DNA from 2 places in the Sporosarcina sp. P16b genome. Region 2 is predicted to be linked to the other one. Evidence: riboswitches for the same ligand, from Rfam matches in the RefSeq annotation. Region 2 holds a riboswitch; the other holds the start of a gene.
The links. A riboswitch is a leader RNA that binds a small molecule or an ion and turns the genes downstream of it on or off. The one in region 2 is predicted to bind lysine.
Positions count from the first base shown of each region.

Region 1 (11,780 bases), on a different contig from region 2:
GAAAAATCCCAATAAACCAGCCGCGCCATTTGCGATCAACCAAATTGTCCACCGATCCAATGAAAGATTGCAAGAAGATATGGAGCTGTGTGTAAAGTATAAAGTTCCGATCATTATTACATCGCTAGGCGCCAGAGAAGATGTCTATGAGGCTGCACACAGTTACGGCGGAATTGTATTGCATGATGTGATCAATAATATGTTCGCGAAGAAAGCAATTGAAAAAGGTGCAGATGGTTTAATTGCGGTAGCTGCAGGAGCGGGAGGGCACGCGGGTCCGAAAAGCCCGTTCGCGCTCGTTCAAGAAATTCGGGAATGGTTTGATGGACCACTGGCACTTGGCGGATCTATCGCAACCGGCAGAAGCGTATTGGCAGCCGAAGCCATGGGGGCGGACTTTGCCTACATCGGATCGCCATTCATCGCTACTGAAGAAGCGAGAGCCGTTGAAGAGTATAAACAAGCCATCATAGACGCCACTTCCGATGATATCGTGTACAGTAATTATTTCACAGGGGTACACGGAAATTATTTAGCTACGTCCATCCGGGCTTCAGGTTTAGATCCTGATAACTTACCAGAAAGTGATCCAAGTAAAATGAATTTCGGCGGAGAAGCAGGTCAAAAAGCTTGGAAAGATATTTGGGGCTGTGGTCAAGGAATTGGCATCATCGATAAAGTTCAACCTACGAAAGAATACGTCGCACAATTAGCACAGCAGTACCATGAGGCAAAGGATAAGTTGGTAGGAGATAGAGTGAATACAGCGAGCACATAATAAAGAAAAAGAATCACGTTAAAAACAAGTATGTCCATCCAGACACGCTTGTTTTTTTATTTGCCTGCTTAGTGTTTGTGAGTGGAGTTTGTTTCAATACGGTTGATTTTTAAATCATTCATTGCGGTCTTTTGATAGGTGAATTCTACATCAGTTTGGAGTTGTTCGAGTAAGGAGAGGGTTTTAGTTTGTATTTCAGTTAAAGAAACATAGTTCATGTAAATTGTATCCTGTTTAGTTTCAATAGAAGACAACCGTTTATTTGTCAGTTGCCGTTCTATTTTCACTTCTGACATGTCTGTATTGAGAACTTCGACATGTAATTTTAGTGCACTAACATCTGACTTAATCAAAGAGATGTCAGTTTTAATGCCTTTCATTTCACTTAAAATTTGTTGTAAAAGTACGTCGCTCATGTTCATCCATCTTTTCTTATTTATTTGGTTACCTCTATATAATAGAATGCTTTGCACTAAAGAAAATTCCTTCATACATACAAATCAATTCATTGATTATATACCGTGCGGGGTATATAATAGATACAAATACAAATGAAAAGGAGTTTTTCACATGTCTGAAAAAGCAACCGTATATGTATCATCTACTTGTCCTTATTGTACGATGATGACGAATTATCTGGATGAAATCCATGTGCCTTATGAGACGATCAATGTCTCTACAAATCCTGCAGAAGGGGAGCGTCTGATGGAACTAACCGGACAGATGGGCGTTCCACAAACACAGTTGAATGGAAAATGGATTATCGGCTTTGATCCAGCAAGTATTCACGCTGCACTAGACGCATGAATACATGTAAACGGTTTTTATTCAATCGAAACTGTACAATTCAATCGGCCGAAGAAATGGAAAAGAACGTATTTCCGCGCTTTTGTCTTGGCCATATAGCATTTGCGGTGATGGGAGTCATTCTCGTCATCATCGAATGGACTCACTAATAGGAGGCATTAATTATGGAATGGATCATCATAGCACTCTTCGTCGGCTTCGTAGTTTGGCGTATGAAGCCTGCAAAAGGCGTGCGTTCAATCTCGACTGCACAATTAAAAGATAGAGTGAACGATCAAAACGTCCAATGTATCGATGTGCGGACACCAGCTGAATATTCAGGACGCCATATAAAGAAATTTAAAAATATTCCTTTGAATTTGCTTTCAAAACAGATGGGAACATTGAAGAAAGATCAAGAAGTCATCGTCATCTGTCAAAGCGGCATGCGTAGTGCCAATGCAGCAAGCCAACTGAAAAAAGCAGGATTCGTGAATGTAACGAATGTACGCGGGGGAATGAGCGCGTGGCAAGATTAATACTAAAGAAGTGTCTCGGAGATCCTATCTCGGGACGCTTTTTTGCGTGAAAGTAAAATCGGTTGACTAGGCGAATTATAGAAAATCATACTACCAAATCAGGAAGTATGATTTTTCCGAAAATACATGAGATATGATACACTAAGCTAAAGATCATAAGAGGAGGGCTTTCCATGATACATGTTGGTCTGACAGGGTGGGGAGACCATCCAAGTCTATACAATGAGAATACAGTCGCGAATAAAAAACTACTAGATTATAGTAAACACTTTCCAATCGTTGAGCTAGATTCGACGTTTTATGCTATACAATCGAAGAAAGTTATGGATAAATGGACAGAGGAAACGCCCGCTAATTTTCAATTTGTCGTGAAGGCGTATCAGGGTATTACAGGTCATCAGCGCGGAAAGTTACCATATGAATCTGAAGAGGAGATGTTCTCGCTGTTTAAGCTGTCCCTGACGTCATTTGTTGAAGCGGGGAAGCTTGCGATGGTACTGGTACAGTTTCCACCTTGGTTCGATTGTAAGAAGGAAAATGTGGATCGCATTCGCTATGTGCATGAACAATTACAGCCGTTGCCGATTGCTGTAGAGTTTCGCAATCAAACGTGGTATTCTCCAGCTTATCGAGAGAAAACACTCGACTTTCTGAAAGACTTGAACATCATCCATGTCGTTTGTGATGAGCCGCAAGTAGGGGACGGAAGTGTGCCGCTAGTCCCAGTTGCAACGGATCCGAAAGTTTTGTTACGTCTTCACGGTCGCAATGATAAAGGGTGGGTAAATACTACGGGAGATAGTAAAGCATGGCGTAAAGTCCGCTATCTTTATGATTATAATGAAAAAGAGTTAGAGAGTATGCGTGACATCGTGAAACATCTTCAGAAGCAGACTGAAGACGTATTTGTCATCTTTAATAATAACTCCGGCCAGCATGCAGCGAAGAACGCCAAACAATTTGCACGATTACTTAACATAGAATACGGTCAGCCTCTCACCAAGCAACTGGATTTATTTGAGGGGGATCACTGATGGAATTTGTAGTACTCGCCTTAATAGGTTTAGCATCGGGTATTATCGGTTCGATTGCGGGCCTCGGTGGAGGAACCATCTTGGTTCCTGTCACATTGTTTGTCGGATTAAATTTAGGAATGATTCCTGATATTACACCGCAAAGTGTAGTGGGCTTATCGGTCATCATGATGATTGCGAATGGACTTGGATCGACACTGTCTTATATGAAAGTAAAGACGATTGATTATCGCAGTGCATGGTTATTTTTCGCCGCGAGTATACCGGGTATCATCCTCGGAGCGCTAGTCAATAAAAGCGTAAGTTTGTCCTCATTTAATTTATATTTTGGCATATTGCTCATCATTTTATCTACACTGTTAGTAACGAGAAAATATTTGAAACCGATTAGATGGTTTGTAGACAATGGAAAAAAGATTAAGTTTACTGATCCTCAAGGTAAAACACATATCTATGGCTACCCCATTTGGTTTGCCATCTTATTGGCATTGTTCATTGGATTTACGTCGGGCTTATTCGGAATAGGTGGCGGTACGATGATTGTGCCGGCAATGATTTTACTATTCTTGTTCCCGCCACACGTCGCTGTTGCGACATCTATGCTTATGGTGTTTTTATCAGCAATCGTTAACTCGGTATCTCATATTTCACTCGGTCATGTGCCATGGCTGTATACGATACCTGTCGTGCCGGGCGCTTATTTTGGTGGCATGCTCGGCGCCTATTTAAACAGCAAAATGAAATCAGATACATTGGTTTTAGTCATACGCATCATTTTACTCGTCTTTGGACTTCGTTCCATCTATGAGGGGATTTGGGGTTGACACATATGAAGGAGACGGTAGCAACGATCCATATTTACCACACAAATGACGTCCATAGTCATTTCGAGAATTGGCCGCAAATTCATCACTTTCTTACTAAGCGGAAGCAACAAGCTGAAGAGAATGGGGAGCATTGTTTTCTATTTGATATTGGAGACCATATTGATCGGTCTCATCCGTTTACCGAAGGAACAGAAGGGAAAGGAAATATTGAATTATTAAACAAAGCAGGATACGACGCAGTAACGATAGGCAATAATGAAGGAATCACCATGTCAAAGGAAGCCTTAAATAGATTATATGAAGATGCGCACTTTGATGTAGTGCTCTGCAACTTGACTGAACAGGGTGGTAAGTTACCATACTGGGCGAAGACGTCCACAATACTCGAGACCTCTGAAGGTGTGCGCGTCGGTGTCATCGGTGCCACAGCGCCATACTATGATTTTTATGAACAACTAGGCTGGTGCGTAAGCGAACCGCACGCGGCGTTGCGGGAAATGGCCCGCAACTTGCGCCCTAAATGCGATGTCATCGTCTGTCTCTCGCATTTAGGAATCAATGAAGATCGTATTTTAGCTGCGCAATGCCCCGAGATCGATGTGATTTTAGGAGCACACACGCACCATTTATTACAAAATGGTGAATGGATTGACGACACGCTACTTGCGGCAGCAGAAAAATTCGGTCAGTATGTCGGTCACGTCCAGATCAATATAGACCGTATGACAGGTCAAGTCGTTCATATGAAAGCAGAGGTTTTTCCAACACAGATGATGGAAATGTCAGAAGAGGATATGGAACAGGTGAATACCTTATTTGCTAAAGGGGAAGAGACACTAGAAGTGCCCGTGTTTTATAATCCATCTCCATTATCACAGCGTCTTACAGGAGACAGTCCATTATCCTCGCTGTTTGGTCGCGCGTTACTTACGTATCTTGATGCCGACTGTGCGCTTTTCAACGCGGGTATTTTCCTTGGTAGTTTAGATAAAGGCTGGGTGACAAAAGGGGATTTGCACTCTTTATTGCCACACCCTATCAATCCTTGCCTCATTCATTTAGATGGCATGGATTTGCTGACAGTCTATGAGCAATCACTTGATCCGAAGTGGACGGAACTTCCGATAAAAGGTTTAGGATTTCGTGGGACGCTGATGGGTAGTATGATACATGAACACTTATACCGTAACACGGACGGACAATTATTTGCAGGCAACCGTTTGGTAGAACCCGGTAAAATGTACACGTTGGCAACACTTGATATGTTCACGTTTGGCTTTTTCTATCCAGTATTAAAAGAAGCGAAGAAAGAATATATCATGCCGGAAATGCTTCGCGATATCCTCGGTTGGTATGGAAGGAAATATTTCAATGAGCGTTAGTTATGTCCGCCTCCTATTTCGCATAATGTGAAGTAGGAGGCGTTTTCATGCGGTTTTATACGAATCAAAAACGACCAAAGAAGTTTAATTATGGAAAAACCATACTGCGCTTTGTCATCCCGACCATCATGGTGGGAGTGGCGATATTTTTCTATACGGTCAATAAACAGCTAACGCCAATCTATACACAATATGCCGAAGTGCAAACGCAGAAAATAGCCAGTTACGTGATCAGTCAAGCCATTAACAATCGATCCACCAGCGTCTACGATGTCAATGAAATTATAGAAAATGTTCCCGATGATACAACAGATACGGTGACAACGAAGTTTAACGCTGAAATCATCAGCCAGGTCATGTCAGAAATTCATCAGCTTGTTGAAAATCATCTGGAGCGCGCAGAAGGCGGAGATCTCGATATGCTACCGCCACTCGGAGATCTTGAGTACAATCCTGATCGTATGGAAAAAGAACAAGGTATTGTATTTTTCGTTCCGATTGGGCAAGCCGCGAATATTCCATTGCTCGGTAATTTGGGGCCGAAAATCCCGATCCGCTTCCACGTCATTGGAGATGTACATGCAACAGTAGAAACCGATATTCGTGAATTTGGTATTAATAATGCCTATGTGGAAGTGTATCTGATGTTACAAGTCAATGTGCAGATTATCGTTCCGCTAGCAACTAGCAGAAGTGTAGTGGAGCAGAAAATACCGATTGCAATTGGCTTGATCAGAGGAAAGGTACCACAAATTTATTCAAAAGGAGAGCAAACGCCAGCACAAATCGAAGTTCCGCTAGAGAAGACGGAGTAAAAGGCTATTGTGAACAAAGTCGATTATTGCTACACTAAGAACAGAAGAATATCGAGACTTACGTAGAGGCTGCATTGTTTATAAGTACCTGGCGAGAGAGTGACATCTATGACCGCGAGCGAAAGGAGACAATGCCGAAGTTTGAGAAGAGTCAACTTCTCAAGTTGGGGTCATTTCAAAGAGGAATGACACTGTCATACAGCGATAAATGTATGGAGAGCTACAGTTGCCAATTGTACTGCGATTTATGAATGTATTGCTTGATCAATTGACTGGCCGACTCCTACACGTATGCTATTGCCTGTGGGGTTGGCTTTTTTTATCGGTAAATTAAGGAATTACAGGATAGTATTTGCTTTCCACTCTTCGATAGATCTTCTGCATTTCGATATCATCTAGCAACTAGAAAGAGGGGAATTACAATGATCGGAACATGGGTCTCTATTTTGCCTCCTATTATCGCCATCGTGATGGTGTTGGCGACGAGGAGAGTATTATTATCATTAGGAGCGGGAATTGTTACAGCGGCTTTACTTTTAGCGAACTTTGCTCCGTTTGAGACACTAAAAGGTGTATGGAGGGCCATGACAGTTTCGTTTTGGGATGGCGGGCTCAATACATACAATATATTTATTATGTTATTTCTATTATTACTAGGTGTCATTACGGCATTCGTCAGTTTATCAGGAGGGAGCGCCGCATTTGCACGCTGGGCAGTTAAACGCATCCGTACAAAACGTGGTGCGAAGCTGTTGACGATGGGGCTAGGGATTGCAATTTTTGTGGATGACTACTTCAATGCCTTGGCAGTTGGACAGATTGCAAGACCCATTACAGATCAGCACAAAATCTCTCGTGCGAAATTGGCATACTTCATTGACTCAACGTCAGCACCTATTTGTGTCGTGTCACCCATCTCGAGTTGGGGCGCATTCTTGATTGGACAACTTGCACTTATTTTAGGTACGACAGCAGCGGTGAGCTATTCGCCATTAACGGCATTTATTTTGATGGCGCCGATGAACTTCTATGTCATTGCGACATTGTCCATGGTCTTCTTCTTTGCTTGGACGAATAATGACTTCTTTGAAATGAAGAAACATGAAGACCGTGCCATGAATGAAGGCGAACTTTATGATCAAGATAAAGAAATTCCAGGTCAGCTAAAGGAAGAATTCCCTGAGCATACGCACGGCAAAGTTCGCGATTTGGTTGCCCCGATCGTGACGTTGATTGTGGTAACGCTCGGCATGATGATTGTTACTGGCTATAAAGAAGCGGGCGTTTTCGATATCTGGGCAATATTTGAAAACACTGATGTACCGTTCTCTTTGGTAATTGGTGGTGTTACGGCTACTTTGCTAGCTATGTTGTTATATATTCTACAAATGAAAAAGAACGAAACAGCAAGTGTATCATGGATGTGGCGTGCATTGATTAGCGGAGTGAAAGCGATGATGCCTGCCATTCTCATCTTAATTTTCGCTTGGGGATTGACTGAGCTAATCGCTTCCTTAGATACAGGTCTATTCCTTTCTACCATGGTAGAGCAATTGAATATTCCTGTCACGTTCCTTCCGGTATTGATCTTCATATTAGCGGGATTAATGGCATTCTCGACAGGTACCTCATGGGGTTCTTTCGGTATCTTAATGCCAATTGCGGGTACTATTATGGTCAATGCAGCACCTGATTTATTATTACCGGCATTGGCGGCAGTACTTGCAGGCGCAGTATTTGGAGATCACTGTTCACCGATTTCTGATACGACTATTCTTTCCTCTACTGGAGCAGGTTGTAACCATATGGATCACGTGTCCACACAATTACCTTACGCGCTTGTCGCAGCTGCTGTAGCAGCAATTGGGTATGTTGTGCTCGGGCTGACGGGTTCTGTGTGGATCGGTTTAGCGGCTGTTATTATTACTCTAATAGTTTTATTCGCGTATTTAAGCGCCAAAGGTAAGAAACACCCAGAACAAATAGCATAGTTTACCGTTTAGACTAAGAGTGATAATTACTTCATTCTTAGTCTAAATTTGTTTTGACATCTCTAATTAGGCTGTTTATACTAAATATACAGAACTAGAGTTGTCAGAATAAATCAAATGGTAAAAGTTTTGTAAAATAACAAAAAAGAGGTGAAGTTGTATGGAAAATCGTTCACAGTGGGGAACGAGAGCTGGTTTTATACTGGCTGCAGTGGGTTCGGCTGTAGGACTCGGAAACATTTGGCGCTTTCCTTATGTTGCCTATGAAAATGGCGGCGGCGCATTTTTTATCCCGTACTTATTTGCACTATTAACAGCAGGTATTCCGATCCTGATCATGGAATTCACGATTGGACATAAATATCGTGGATCAGCCCCTCTTTCATTCTTCCGATTGAATGGAAAAAAAGCCGAGTTTCTAGGCTGGTGGGGGATCTTTGTATCCTTCGTTATTTCTACCTATTATGCCGTAATCATTGCATGGGCTATGAAATATACCGTCTACTCATTTAGTTTATCGTGGGGGAAAGATCCGGAAGCATTCTTCTTCGGAGATGTTCTGAGCCTAGCGGATAAACCAGGAGAAGTCGGAGGACTCGTTGGAGGTGTAGTATTACCCTTATTACTTGTCTGGGTGATTTGTTACATCATCCTAATCGGTGGTGTCAAGAAAGGGATTGAATTAGCGAATCGGATATTTATTCCTGTTCTTTTCTTACTCTTCTTATTTGTCGTCATCCGCGCCATCACACTTGATGGGGCTATGGTTGGGCTGGATGCGTTCTTTAAACCGGATGTCGATAAGTTACTGAACCCTCGTGTATGGGTTGCAGCGTATGGACATATCTTCTTCAGTTTATCGATCGCATTTGCCATTATGATCACGTATTCTAGTTATTTACCAAAGAAATCCGATATTACAAATAACGCCTTTATTACAGGTTTTGCAAACTCTTCTGTCGAGTTACTGGCAGGTATCGGAGTATTCGCGGTACTAGGATTCATGGCAACGAATCAAGGTGTAGACGTAGCAGACGTAGCTACGGCAGGTGTAGGGCTTGCGTTCGTCGTATTCCCTGAAATCATTAATCAAATGCCTGGATTAAATGGCCTGTTCGGTGCATTCTTCTTCCTGTCGCTGACACTTGCTGGTATCACATCACTCATCTCGATTTGTGAAACGTACATCGCAGGTATGGCAGATAAATTCAACATTTCAAGAAGTCGTTCGGTGACGATCGGTGTCGGATTATCAGCCGTCATCTCCCTGCTGTATGCAACGAACGGTGGTTTATACTTCTTAGACGTAGCGGATTACTTTATCAACCAATTTGGTATCGCAGTCATCGGTCTAATTGAAGTGGTCTTACTGGCTTGGGTGTTCAGAAAACTTGGCCTGTTCGAACAGCATGCTAACGCAGTATCAGATATTCGTCTTGGCTGGTGGTGGAAAGTATCTTTATCATTCATCACACCAATAGTATTGGGTACGATGTTATTCTTCCTCATCAAAGATAACATTGCAGAAAACTATGAAGGATATCCTACATCGTTCTTATGGACGATTGGCTGGCCGGTAGCAATTGGCGCATTTGTGATGTCGATCGTTTTCACGTCATTAAAGTGGAAAGACAACACACGAATTACAACAGATTATGAAGAAGATAAAGGGGGGCTATAAATGGATACAGGAATGAGCGGCTCTGCAATTCTCATGATGCTACTTGGTGTGACAATCATCTGGGGCGGTCTATTTATTAGCATCTTTTACGCTACAATCCTCAGTAAGTTTCGAAAGAAATTCAAAATCGAATAGTAAACGATGGACACCTGTAACCGGAAATATGGTTGCAGGTGTTTTTTTGTAAGTTGGTGAGTGCACCGTTGATCGACGCTGCAGGAGGATGCTTAAGTAATGGAAGGGGTCAAAGCCACGCGTATAAGAAATCATCCACCACAACAGCGGAAATCCAAAATCAGTCATCCTATTCCAAATTTCTACTCGCTTACCTTATTGCTTGCAATTTGTGTCATCTATAATTGAAGGTTATCTGAATTTATGTTACATTGACATGAGAAGAATCTATCAACAGAATGGAGTCGGTAGTGTTGTCATGCAAACCTGAAACTGGAAGAAAATCTGAGCATGTTAGAAAGCCGGATTGGCTGAAAATTAAGCTGAACACCAATGAGAACTATACAGGTTTAAAGAAATTAATGCGCGAAAAAAACTTGAATACCGTTTGTGAAGAAGCGCGTTGTCCGAACATTCATGAGTGTTGGGGAGAGCGACGTACAGCTACCTTTATGATCTTAGGGGCTGTGTGTACACGGGCATGTCGTTTCTGTGCAGTTAAAACAGGTTTACCTAATGAACTTGACACCGCTGAACCGGAACGCGTAGCGGAATCAGTTGAATTGATGAATTTGAAACATGCCGTTGTTACTGCCGTAGCACGCGATGATCTAAAAGATGGAGGCTCTGCAATTTTCGCGGAAACCATTCGTGCGATACGCAGGAAGAATCCATTTACGTCTATTGAAGTATTACCATCGGATATGGGTGGAGATATAGAGAACTTGCAACGTTTGATGGATGCAAAACCAGATATCCTCAATCATAATATTGAAACAGTACGCCGTTTAACACCGAGAATTCGTGCGCGTGCAACATATGATCGTTCACTTGAATTACTTCAACGTGCCAAAAACATGTATCCCGAGATCCCGACAAAGTCTTCACTAATGGTAGGACTTGGAGAAACAATGGAAGAAATTATTGAGACAATGGATGATCTGCGTGCACACAACGTAGATATCATGACAATTGGTCAATACTTGCAACCAACAAAAAAACACGCTAAAGTCGTAAAATACTATTCGCCTGACGAGTTTGGTGAGTTGCGGAAAATCGCAATGACTAAAGGATTCTCTCATTGTGAGGCGGGGCCGCTTGTGCGTTCAAGTTACCACGCAGACGAGCAAGTTAATGCTTCGGCCAGAGAAAAACAGCGCCAAGGTGACGAACTGCTGAAACTTGAAGGACAAGCGAGCAGTTAAATGGAAGTGAAGCAGAGAATGGTTATTGTAGAGAATATGCAATATGAAATTGCAGAAGAGTTTCGCGATGGGTTTGATGAAGAAGCCTTGAACGAACGCTTTAGCGAAGTACTGTTAAAGTATGACTTTATCTTGGGTGACTGGGGATATGGTCAATTACGATTAAAAGGCTTTTTTGATGACCGTAATTCCAAATCCACATATGAAACGAAAATTAGTACTGTCCAAGATTATATTTATGAATACTGTAATTTCGGTTGTGCTTATTTTATCTTGAAAAAGATTGGAAAAGTAAAAGCGGAACTAACGGAAGTCGAAGCGGTGGACGAAGTACATTCTGAAACGCCATCTACTTCAAAAACAGACTAATAAAAATGAAAGCTTCGGGCAAATTAGCTCGGAGCCTTCATTCGTTTCGCAATAAATATGGTAAGATAGAAGTATGAGGTATATGAGGAGGAAGAACAGTATGTATTTTGTAGATCAAAACCAAATCAATAAAACATTAGTGTATATGGAACAGTTGATCGATATTTTCAAAAAGGAAACGAACTGGCTACAAAGCGAT
Region 1 is NZ_PDYO01000012.1:31,005-42,784, reverse strand. It holds gene CSV77_RS12650 (NAD(P)H-dependent flavin oxidoreductase) at 1-778, shown strand, start outside; gene CSV77_RS12645 (hypothetical protein) at 847-1,194, opposite strand; gene CSV77_RS12640 (glutaredoxin family protein) at 1,349-1,585, shown strand; gene CSV77_RS12635 (rhodanese-like domain-containing protein) at 1,750-2,103, shown strand; gene CSV77_RS12630 (DUF72 domain-containing protein) at 2,277-3,137, shown strand; gene CSV77_RS12625 (sulfite exporter TauE/SafE family protein) at 3,137-3,961, shown strand; gene CSV77_RS12620 (bifunctional metallophosphatase/5'-nucleotidase) at 3,967-5,346, shown strand; gene yunB (sporulation protein YunB) at 5,394-6,161, shown strand; lysine riboswitch at 6,217-6,392, shown strand; gene CSV77_RS12610 (Na+/H+ antiporter NhaC family protein) at 6,584-8,152, shown strand; gene CSV77_RS12605 (sodium-dependent transporter) at 8,313-9,833, shown strand; gene CSV77_RS16795 (methionine/alanine import family NSS transporter small subunit) at 9,834-9,968, shown strand; gene lipA (lipoyl synthase) at 10,247-11,212, shown strand; gene CSV77_RS12595 (YutD family protein) at 11,231-11,581, shown strand; gene CSV77_RS12590 (DUF86 domain-containing protein) at 11,682-11,780, shown strand, end outside.
Region 1: another riboswitch for lysine. It lies ahead of CSV77_RS12610 (Na+/H+ antiporter NhaC family protein); the one in region 2 lies ahead of dapA (4-hydroxy-tetrahydrodipicolinate synthase).

Region 2 (11,780 bases):
TATGTGGAGCATACTCTTTTCCAAGTGACAATTCGCTCGTAAATTTGATTGTGAATACTTTATTCGGTAGTACTTTCAACTCTGGAAAATCACCGGTAAATTCATTCGGTGAAGTAGGTGTAGTGATAGCAGGCAACGCGTTGCTAAGTCGTTCTATATTGACTAAACCCGCACCGAAATAAATATCTTTACCCGGTGCCCCTAAGTCAGTCGCTGTCATTTCAAGTAGCCTACTAATCTCAGCAGGCGTTGCTTCCGGCTTCAAAGACTTCACTAAAGACGCGGCGCCTGCTACCATAGGTCCTGAAAAAGAGGTTCCACTGACTGATATATAGCTATTATTGATTGATGTTGTATTGATTGCCACGCCTGGCGCAACTAAGCTAACGTGAGAGTTATAGTTTGAAAAAGAAGCGCGCTGATTATCTCTTTCCGTTGCCCCAACTGAAATGACAGATGGATAAGACGCGGGAAACATGATGGAATTCCCCTTTGTTGCATCGTTTCCTGCAGACGCAACGACCGTGATACCCGATTCCACTGCACGCTGAATCGCCTTTTCCTCGAATTGGGAAAATTGGCTACCCCCGTAACTCATGTTGATCACATCGACTTGCTTTAGGATGGCGTAATCAATCGCCTTGATACTATCCGACACTTTACTAAGACCGTCCAGGTGCGAGATTTTCAACGGCAATACTTTGGTGTCATATCCTCCCGCAATTCCCACTCCTCCTAGATTATTCCCAGCCTTAGAGGCAATGACTCCCGCGACAGCCGTTCCATGACCGTTGACGTCCTGAACATTCGAATTATCTGCGTAGAAATTATAACCGCCTGGCTGAATTCGCCCCTGTAAGTCTTCATGATATAGATCAATGCCAGAATCAATGACGGCTACGACAGTCTTTTTCTTTTGCTCTTGCACTCTAGACCACATCAACTGCGGCTTCATTTGTGGAATCCACCACTGCTTTACAAGAATAGGATCATTAAATACGACATGCGAATAACGCGCATGATTCGTTTCAACATGCAAGACGTTTGGATCTGCAAGAAGTTGTTCCTTCATGAATAACATTTCTGCTGAATCTGTAAAACTCCATAACTCCACTTCGTCTGTGATTATTTCACGACTTTCTACACCTGGTAAGTTTCCGTCTACTGAAAATGCCTGGCGAGTTTCTTCATACTCTACCAATAATTCATGTGAAACGGCTTCTGCACTGACGATCCCTTGAAATCCAAGTACTGCCAACAACCCAATACATACCATCAAAAGTATACGATGCTGTCCTTTCATTCGCGCCTCTTTTCTTCCCTGCCACACTTTAGCAATATGGGAATCTTTTAAACCATTATAACTCACCATTTACCATCTTCATACATCCTATACGTTAGATAGGACTACTTTACATGACGAATTTTGAAACATCCTCTTCCCTGCATATTCCGCGCCTTACTTCCTTTATGCAACAGACTTCCTTACATCTAGAATAATCCCGTCAATCATAGTATAATCTTCACTACATTGGTATCTATACTCGCATTCAAAAGATAGAACCATAGCATGAAGTAGGAGAATTCACATGAAAAAATGTCCGATATGTAATGAACTGAATAGAAAACAGCAAGAGTACTGCACAAACTGCAAAGCGTTTCTCGTATCACGCAATTTGAATAAAAAACGGTCGTTACTGAAAACCCCATTGTATCCGATTGTATTACTAGTTATTGTGCTAGCCGCGATTACAAGCTATTACGCTATGGAAACAAAATACGGTCGAAAGGCAACAACAGAGCACTTCATTTCAGCGCTGATCGAGCAAGATCAAGACGCATTGCATGAATTGATTGTGCCGAAAGATAGTCGTATTTCGATTAATGCAGAAAGTATTCAAGCATTGCTTACATTGGTTGAGAAAAATCCTTCTATCGTTCAAGTAATAGAAACCAATTTAAAAGAAAAGACCGACGAAGGCATGTTCTCTATGCATGTAACAGGAAAGCGATTCGGCCTCTTCCCCCACTATACGATCAATCCGGCGGGCTATATTCTTAAGGTGAAATCTATCGGGGAAGAAACCGTACTATCGATCCACGATACTGAGATAGGCTATATCAAAAAAAGTAATGAACAAGCAGAATTCGGCCCGTATATGGCAGGGATTTACCCTATCAAAATGACTACAACTTTACAGGACGAAAGCGTACGTGAAGAAATTCAAGCGAATGTATTCGGCGCGAAGCAATCGGTTCACCTCACTTTTGATTCCATCAAAGAATTAGCCATCGAAACTAACGTGGAAACCGACAATGATTTACCAGTCGTACAAAACGACGTCGTGAAGGACGAACCTGTCGAAACCGTTATTGTCAAAGAAGTAATTAAAGAAGTTCCAGCTGGCGATTCAAACGACCAGTTCATCATCTCGTATAGCGGTGACGTGTTCCTCGACACATCTGATCTCAAAGGACTGTCAAAAGAAGAATTGCGTTTAGCCCGCAATGAAATTTATGCACGGCACGGCTATATATTCAAATCAAAAGAACTGCAAAACTACTTTGGCTCACAGTCTTGGTACGAACCGAACCCATCCTTTGACGGAAAGATGACCGAGTGGGAGAAACATAATATTGAGTTGATTCAATCACTGGAATAACAGAAGGAGCAATCCGCGAAGTTAGTTGACTTCGCGGATTGCTCCTGTTTTTGTGGTTTGGGTGGATTGGCGCGGTTTGGCGTGGGAATAGCGCGGTATGGATGCACAATGGCGCGGTCTGCACTGACTTTAGCGCGGTGTGGACGCACAATGGCGCGGTCCGCCCTAACTTTAGCGCGATGCGGACACCCAATTGCGCGGTCCGCCCTGACTTTGGCGCGATGCTGACACGGAATTGCGCGGTATGCCCCGACTTTAGCGCGATGCGGACACCCAATTGCGCGGTCTACCCTGACATTAGCGCGGTATGGACGCACAATGGCGCGGTCCGCCCTGACTTTAGCGCGGTATGGACGCACAATGGCGCGGTCCACCCTAACTTTAGCGCGGTGCGGGCGCTCAATTGCGCGGTCTACCCTGACATTAGCGCGGTATGGACGCACAATGGCGCGGTCTGCCCTGACTTTAGCGCGGTATGGACACACAATAGCGCGGTCCACCCCAACTTTAGCGCGGTATTCACACACAACCGCCCGACCCCAAGCCAACTCAGCTAGCCGCCTCTTCTTCCTCCCCACTCTCACCCTCCACTACCAACTTCTTCATTGCCCTCGCTTCATAAGTCACCCAATCTTCATTCGACTTATGAATCAATTCATCCAGAATCGACACAGCTTGAGTCTCCTTGCCAAGCTGCCACAAAGCGCGGCTTTCTTGAAGACGGATACCTTCTCGATAAGGTGATTCCTGATAATTCACATCTTGTTCTTGTCGGAAAGCTTTCGCGATTTCCACTACATCTTCATATTTCTGCTCACGCAAATAACTCGAAGCTAGGAAGTACGAGGCATCATCCGTAAAGTAATCACTTTCTTCCGTACGTACAGCATATTCCAAATACGCAACTGCTGCTGGGAAGTCTTCTTTTAAAAATTGCCTGTAGCCTTCATTATAATACGTTTTTGCCGCTTCATTTGAAACAAATTCAAGCTCTGCTTCTTCTGTAGGTTTTGTGACTACCTTTTCAACCGGCTTTTCTTTCTTCGGCACATCCTCCATAATAACCGGCTTTTTCACCGCTGCTGTAGTTGGCGACTCCGTTGCGGTTTCAGGCTGTGCAAAGAGATTGGCTAATAACCAGACGACGAATACCAACAGGACAGTCGCAACACTAGCAAGGAATACTACCGCCTCTTTTTTCAGCTTGCGCTTTCGCTTAGGCTTTGGAACCGGTCGTGGGATATCTGGACGCGGAGGTTCTGCCGCCACGACACGTTTAATTGTCGGATCATCAAGCGCATACAAAGGTAACCCCGCCGTATAGCGAGATAATGTGCCACTTTCATAACGTGCCAACAAGACCGTTTTCATACGATATAATTCAATTGGGATGGGTAATTTTCCTGCTAGTTGCATCGCGTGATCTATGATATGTAACGCTTTTTCGCCAAATCCTAGCTGAATTTCCGATACTGCATCGTTATATTTAGCGATGATCTGCGTATACGTATCCCAATTGTCGGTAATCGTTTGTTGTAACTTGACGGCATGTAGCTCCTCGCTATCTAGTTCCTTCAAGTAGGCCAATGCCACATGCAAATTTCCGACCTTGCTCTCAAGCAATGCTTTATGCCACAGAATCTGCTTGCGGCTCACATTTAGCTTTTCCAGTTCACGTATCGTATCAAGCGCTAATGTGTAACGTTTCTGTCGTATTTCTTGTTGCATTTGTTGAATCAGCATGGGAACGTTAGTGAATGAACTCATTGAATCACCTCCACCTACTAAACGGGCGTACGTAGTGACTCACCCATTGATCAATTGTTATGCTCGTCATACACGTTCCCCCTTTTACGAAACCGTTTTCACTAGTGCATCTTGAATGACTTGACCTTCTATTGAAAAGGCTCTGCGGAATACAGCCGCCACTTTAAAACGCTCAATCCCTTGCGCTTCTTCTTCGGGTATTGTGCCAACCGCTTCCATATAGCTTTCATCGAAATACTCATCGTACACCGGCAACTCTGTTATGCCGATTTCTTCAAGTAACAGATGCGCTTGATCCATCACTGCATCCAACTGTGCGATCAAATCGACCGATTCAGGATCAACCGTTTGACGTACGTCTTCAAATAAACTATAGATTTGCACTGCACGTTTAGCCATTTGAACGCGGTCTTCCCGTGCTTCATCTTGCAAACGCGTTATGGCCTCGTCTACGGGCAAAACAGCTTGATTGCTTTCGAACAATTCTTCTAGAGAACGAAAACTCGTCGATGTAAATTGCTGAAATTGCTTTAAATCTTCTTGCGTGACAGGCTTCTCGATAGGATCTACTTCGAAATCATCAATCGTAATTTTCTCCAACTGTAATAATTCTTTATCTAGTATACGCTGTAACTCTTCCGGCCTGTTATTCGCGGACTCATGTATAGTACTCATCGAATTCCCCTTTTCAGAAAACATATGTAATGCATAAATCAAGCAAGAAAAGCCCAGTTTACTCTTAGGCTATTATACTGATAAGATAGCACTTTTTGGAGGCTAACACAATACTGGGCGATGAATTGTCGAAGGAATGAGGCGACTTCAGTACACTTGTAGACGCATTGTTGCACGATGTGTCATTGATAGACAAAACATTCATCTAGAAAACTTATGGTTGCTATTTCTTCAGATACCAAGTACAGTAGGAATAATTAAACTTTCACTTATTTCGATAATTCGGAAATAAGGATAGAGGCGCAAAAACCATTAGTACGCAATCAGAGGATCATGAGGTCCTGTGAAGATTGTGGAAAGGGGAATTTGCCGAAGCGGCGAGACTCTCATGACCTCCAAGCTGATTCTGGACTGAACAAGTGCAGGATTGTCATATGGGAAACTGTATGGTGGGCTATCTCGTGCAAAGAAATAATTCATTATTTCAACGCAACAGCGAGCCTTCGTTGTTGCTTTTTGCGTTCAATTATATCGCCCCCACCTCTATGTTTTTTAATAAAATGATAGGATGTGGAGAATAATGAATTTCGGATCAATTATGACAGCGATGGTAACTCCGTTTGATGAAAGAGGAGACATCGATTACCCAGCAACAAAAACCTTAATCAATCACTTACTAGCCAATGGAACAGACGCACTAGTTGTCGCAGGTACGACAGGAGAATCCCCTACTCTAACCGCACAAGAAAAAGTGGATCTATTCAAATTTACCGTGCAAACAGTTGCAGGCCGTGCGCCGGTTATTGCAGGTACAGGAACGAACAGTACAAGAGAATCCATTGACTTGACGATCCAAGCGGAAGAAGCTGGCGTCGACGGAATCATGCTCGTTGTCCCGTACTATAATAAGCCTTGTCAAGAAGGGTTGTACCAGCACTTCAAGACGGTTGCCCAAACGACTACATTACCGATCATGCTGTACAATATCCCGGGACGTAGCGCTGTGAACATGTTGCCGGAAACGATTATCCGACTGGCTAACAACGTATCGAATATTACTTCTGTCAAAGAAGCGAGTGGTGACCTAGAAGCCGTAGCTGCGATTATCGAACATACTGGAGATGACTTCTTTGTCTACACAGGTGATGACGCGTCTACACTTCCTGTACTAGCTATTGGCGGCACGGGCATCGTGTCGGTTTCTGCTCATATTATAGGAAATGAAATGGCGGAAATGGTGCGCCACTTCAAAACTGGCAATACAAAGCAAGCCGCGACCATCTACCGTGGTCTATTGCCAATCATGCAAGCGATGTTTGCTGCACCGAACCCTTCTCCAACGAAAGCCGCGTTGAATTTGATGGGCGTACCGGTTGGTGGCGTTCGTTTACCGATGATGGCGTTACCTAACGAACAAGTAGAATCGTTGAAAGATCTTCTAGCGCTTCGAAACCAGACTGCAATCGGTCTTTGATTGACATAGAGAAAATACTTTTAGCTGCTGCGAGACGCCCATGTCATTTGGTCGTCTTGCGGCGGCTTTTTGGGTACCAGGCTTTTTTGGTACCAGGTCCCCACACAATTCTCACACAATTCACTTGGGGATGGTACCAGGTCCTCACACAATTCTCGCACAATTCAAATCCCAAAATACATAGAAATCGCAATCATCAACTGTAATAGCGGCAAAGATTCAATTCTTCAAACGGAAAATAGGAATCATTTGCACTTTCTGTTTTCTAACTACCATTCTTCTACTACGTCACCTGATCCTTATCTGGATACACAATTTCGTACAGAGTTTTCCGAATTGTTTTCAAGTTGTGTGGGGACCTGGTACCTCTTCCCCCTCATCTCTTCCCTCCCCTTCCCGAATTGTGTGGGGACCTGGTACCTCTTTTGAGCTATAATGAAGCAACACAAAGTAAAATAGATATCTTTCTGGAGGCTCTCATGTTTAAAGACACATTTATTGATACACTCATACAATTTGAAAGCGATAAAAAGTGGATGTCTGTAGCCAATTGGATGAATGAAAACCCGACAGTCATTCAAGCTGATAAAACATTGCTCGAAGCGGCTAAAGTTCTGAAGGAATTGAAAGTCGAGTTTCTTCCGGTTGTCGATTCGCACCATAGACCGATTGGCATGATGACTCTCCATCATGTACTCGAAGCATTCGTCAATGGGCACGACAAGCATATATTGCTTGAGACGATGTTGCCAATGCCAGTAGCGGAAGTGGATGAACAGACATTGCTGAGTGAACTTCCTTTTGACTCCAACGATGCTCGTATCTTTGTTGTGAAAAATCAACAAGGCGAACTCACTGGTCTATTAACCCAAAAGGAAATTTTCAAAGGACTGTCAGCATTAATGGAAAGTTATATACAGAATGAAAAAGTTTCGGATATTTTAACTGTCATACTTGAAAAAGCGTTTGAAGGAATTGCTGTCGTAGACGAAAAGGGGATGATTATTGAATTCAATAATGCATATAGTAAATTTACAGGCGTTCCCCGATCAAAGGCAATCGGAAGGCATGTAACAGACATCATCGAGAACACCAATTTACATGAAACCGTCCAAAAAGGGATGCCCGAAAGAGGCGTTCTACAAAATATACAAGGACAGGACATGGTCGTGCATCGAATCCCTGTCTGGAAGAACGGCAAAGTAGTCGCAGCCATTGGAATGCTGATCTTTGAAGGGGTTTCGGATATTTATCGAATCTATGAACGACTGCAATTGCAGAAAGTCATGAACGATACAGAACTCCCTCCCCTGTCATCCGAAGGCTTTTCGAGTCTTAATCAAATTATCGGAACGAGTGAAGCAATATCCGACTTAAAAAGAAAAGCTCGGACTGCCGCACGAACGCAAGCCGTAGTTTTATTATCAGGAGAAAAAGGCACGGGGAAAAACGCTTTCGCAGAAAGTATTCATCAGTTAAGCCCCCTCGCCTCCAAACCATTCACGATCATTCACTGTGCGGTACAGGGACCGAAAAAAGTGGAGGAACGGCTTTTCGGTAAGGGGGGAATTCTCACTTCCAGAGAGCCGAGCACACTGTACTTGCAAGATATAGATCGGTTATCCATGACGATTCAAATGAAGTTACTGGCCTTTTTAAAACAAGCCCCAGACGACTTTGCTATTCAACTCATTATTTCTTCTACACAGAATTTGCATGAATTAGCGGAAAGAGACTCGTTCAGTTCAGAGTTATACGCTCAATTAAATCCACTGCAACTATCTATTCCGCCACTACGCAACAGGAAAGAAGATATCCCGTACTTACTGTCGCATTATATGCAGGAAGTTTGTTTTTCCCATAAAATAGCCGAGAAGTCTTTCACAACGTCAGCTATTTCCTGCTTAATGAATTACCAATGGAAAGACAATATCGAAGAATTGATTGATGTGGTAGAAGACTTAGTTAGTGTAGTGGACTCCGCTAGTATCGACGTGACAGACTTGCCAAAAACGATTCTAGATCAACAAAGTATCTATACTTTGGAAACCGTCAGAGAAAAACAAGGCGTGGAAGAAAAAAAGATGATTCTTGATTTATTGGAGAAAACAGAAGGCAATAAGTCAAAGACTGCCGAGCTACTTGGAATTCATAGAACAACTTTATACAAAAAATTAAAAAAATTTAATATCTTGACCTGAGTGTAGCGCGAATGCTACACTCAGTTTATTAATAAAAGTGTAGCCTCAACGCTACACTTTTATTTTACTCTTTTCAAAAGCACTACTCTAGTACAAATAATAGTAGATGAGGAGCTGACTGAATGGGATCTTGCAAAACGTTTCATATGCCGTCGACGATATTGTATCAACAACATGCTTTTGCACAGGTTGGTGAAAGAGCAGTAGTTCTCGGTAAAAAAGCATTGATCATCAGTGATCAAATCATGCAGACGCTCGGTTACGTTGCCAATTGCCAAGATAAATTATCGGAACATTCCGTTAATAGTGTCGTTTTTCTTGGTGTAGCCTCTGAACCAAATGACCAATATGTAGAAGAGGCATTGCAATTGTATCAAGACGAAAAGTGTGACTTAATCATTTCATTGGGTGGCGGAAGCTGTATCGATACAGCGAAAGCGGTTGCAGTCGTCGCGACTAACGGGGGAAATATTGAAGAGTACGTAGGCATGAAGAAAATTGCGCACATCACACCTGTACCTCATATCGCCATTCCGACTACTGCAGGAACCGGTTCAGAAGCAACTGACGTAACAGTGATCACAAATTCGGCAACGACTGTCAAGATGATGATTAAACAACCTGCTTTCATGCCGAATATAGCCATCGTCGATCCGTTGCTGACTCTCTCATCTCCGCAAAAGGTCACAGCTGCGACGGGTGTAGACGCACTGAGTCATGCGATTGAAGCCTACATATCCAAAAAGTCTCATCCGATGACAGATATGATGGCTTTGTCGGCAATCCAGTTAATTTCAAAGAACTTGCAAGCAGCATTCACGGACGGTCAAAATATTGAAGCGCGAGAAGGCATGTCACTCGCTGCCCTCCAAGCTGGCAGTGCTTTTTCCAATGCATCTGTCTGTTTAGTCCATGGCATGTCCCGACCTATTGGTGCTCTATTTGATGTACCGCACGGTTTCTCGAATGCGATGCTATTGCCTGCCATACTGGAATATAGCAAAGATTCATGTATTGACAGACTGGCAGATATCGGTAGAATCTTTTCTCCCGAAGCATCGAAATTATCAGATGAAGATGCTGCAGACATTGCAGTACAATCCGTGAAAAACTTATGCAAATCATTAGATATGCCGAATCTCGAAAAATGGGGAATCCCTCGCAAAGAATTTGTAAGCGTTCTCACTAAGATGTCAAAAGACGCAATCGATAGCGGGAGTCCCAGCAATAATCCTAAAACACCTTCACAAGAGACCATTGAGGACTTGTATCAAGTATGTTATGAATACCAATTTTAATTTGACACATCATTACACTAGGAGGTCATTTATATGACTACGAATTCGACACTAACAGTACAAAACTATATTAACGGTGAATGGGTATCTGCTTCGACTGATCAGACAGAGCCTGTATTTAATCCTGCAACTGGAGAGATAGTGGCAAATGTTCCAATCTCGACAAAAGAAGATTTAGATACTGCAGTACAAGCTGCAAATGAGGCATTCGTTACGTGGAAAGAAGTAGCCGTTCCACGTCGCGCACGTATTCTCTTCAAATACCAACAACTATTAGTGGAAAACTGGGATGAACTCGCTAGAATCATCACTGTCGAAAACGGAAAGAACTTTACCGAAGCGCACGGTGAAGTACTGCGCGGAATTGAATGTGTAGAATTTGCTACAGGTGCCCCTACTTTGATGATGGGCGATAACTTACCGTCCATCGCGGTAGGTTTGGAATCCGGAACGTATCGCTATCCGATTGGCGTCATCGGTGGGATCACACCCTTTAACTTCCCGATGATGGTACCTTGCTGGATGTTCCCGATGGCCATCGCAACAGGTAATACATTTGTACTCAAGCCATCCGAGCGCACACCTATGCTAGCAAACCGCTTAGCTGAACTACTTGAAGAAGCTGGCTTACCTAAAGGTGTCTTTAATATTGTACACGGTGCACATGACGTAGTGAATGGCATGCTAGATCACGAACAAGTCGCTGCCATTTCATTCGTGGGATCTCAGCCTGTTGCCGAGTACGTGTACAAGCGTGGAACAGACAACTTAAAACGCGTGCAAGCACTCGCAGGAGCAAAAAACCACTCCATCGTATTAAAAGATGCGAACTTAGACAATGCCGCCACACAAATTATCAACGCAGCGTTCGGTTCAGCAGGTGAACGTTGTATGGCTTGTTCAGTCGTTGCGGTTGAAGATGCGATTGCGGATGAATTCGTTGAAACATTACGCAACAGAGCGAATGAACTGACAATCGGAAACGGTTTAGATGAAGGTATTTTCCTAGGGCCTGTTATTCGCGACGCACATAAAGAAAAAACAGAGCAATACATCGCAACAGGAGAAAATGAAGGTGCTACTCTGATTCGCGACGGTAGAGAAGACAGCGCAGCTAAAGGAAAAGGATACTTTGTCGGCCCGACGATCTTTGATCATGTAACGAGCGAAATGAAGATTTGGCAAGACGAAATTTTCGCACCTGTTTTATCGATCAGCCGCGTTAAAAACTTGGATGAAGCGATCCAATTATCAAACAAATCCAAGTTCGCTAACGGTGCTTGTATCTTTACAAAAGACGGCGGAAATGTGCGTAACTTCCGCGAAAACATCGATGCCGGAATGCTCGGATTAAATATCGGCGTCCCTGCACCGATGGCCTTCTTCCCGTTCTCCGGTTGGAAAGATTCCTTCTATGGTGATCTTCATGCGAACGGTAAAGACGGACTGAATTTCTATACACGCCAGAAAGTACTTACAGGTCGTTGGGAATAAAGATTTTGTGGGGATGGTGGGGATGTGGGATGGTACCGGTGGGGACTGGTGGTGGACGGTACCAGGTCCCCACACAATTCCCACGCAATTCGTGGGGACGGTACCAGGTCCCCACACAATTCTCACACAATTCGTGGGAATGGTACCAGGTCCCCACACAATTCTCACACAATTTGGGGATGGTACCAGGTCCCCACACAATTCTCGC
Region 2 is NZ_PDYO01000003.1:46,300-58,079, reverse strand. It holds gene CSV77_RS05990 (S8 family peptidase) at 1-1,303, opposite strand, end outside; gene CSV77_RS05985 (YARHG domain-containing protein) at 1,590-2,663, shown strand; gene CSV77_RS05975 (tetratricopeptide repeat protein) at 3,213-4,430, opposite strand; gene grpE (nucleotide exchange factor GrpE) at 4,515-5,105, opposite strand; lysine riboswitch at 5,393-5,570, shown strand; gene dapA (4-hydroxy-tetrahydrodipicolinate synthase) at 5,686-6,579, shown strand; gene CSV77_RS05960 (sigma 54-interacting transcriptional regulator) at 7,059-8,780, shown strand; gene CSV77_RS05955 (iron-containing alcohol dehydrogenase) at 8,903-10,078, shown strand; gene CSV77_RS05950 (CoA-acylating methylmalonate-semialdehyde dehydrogenase) at 10,112-11,572, shown strand.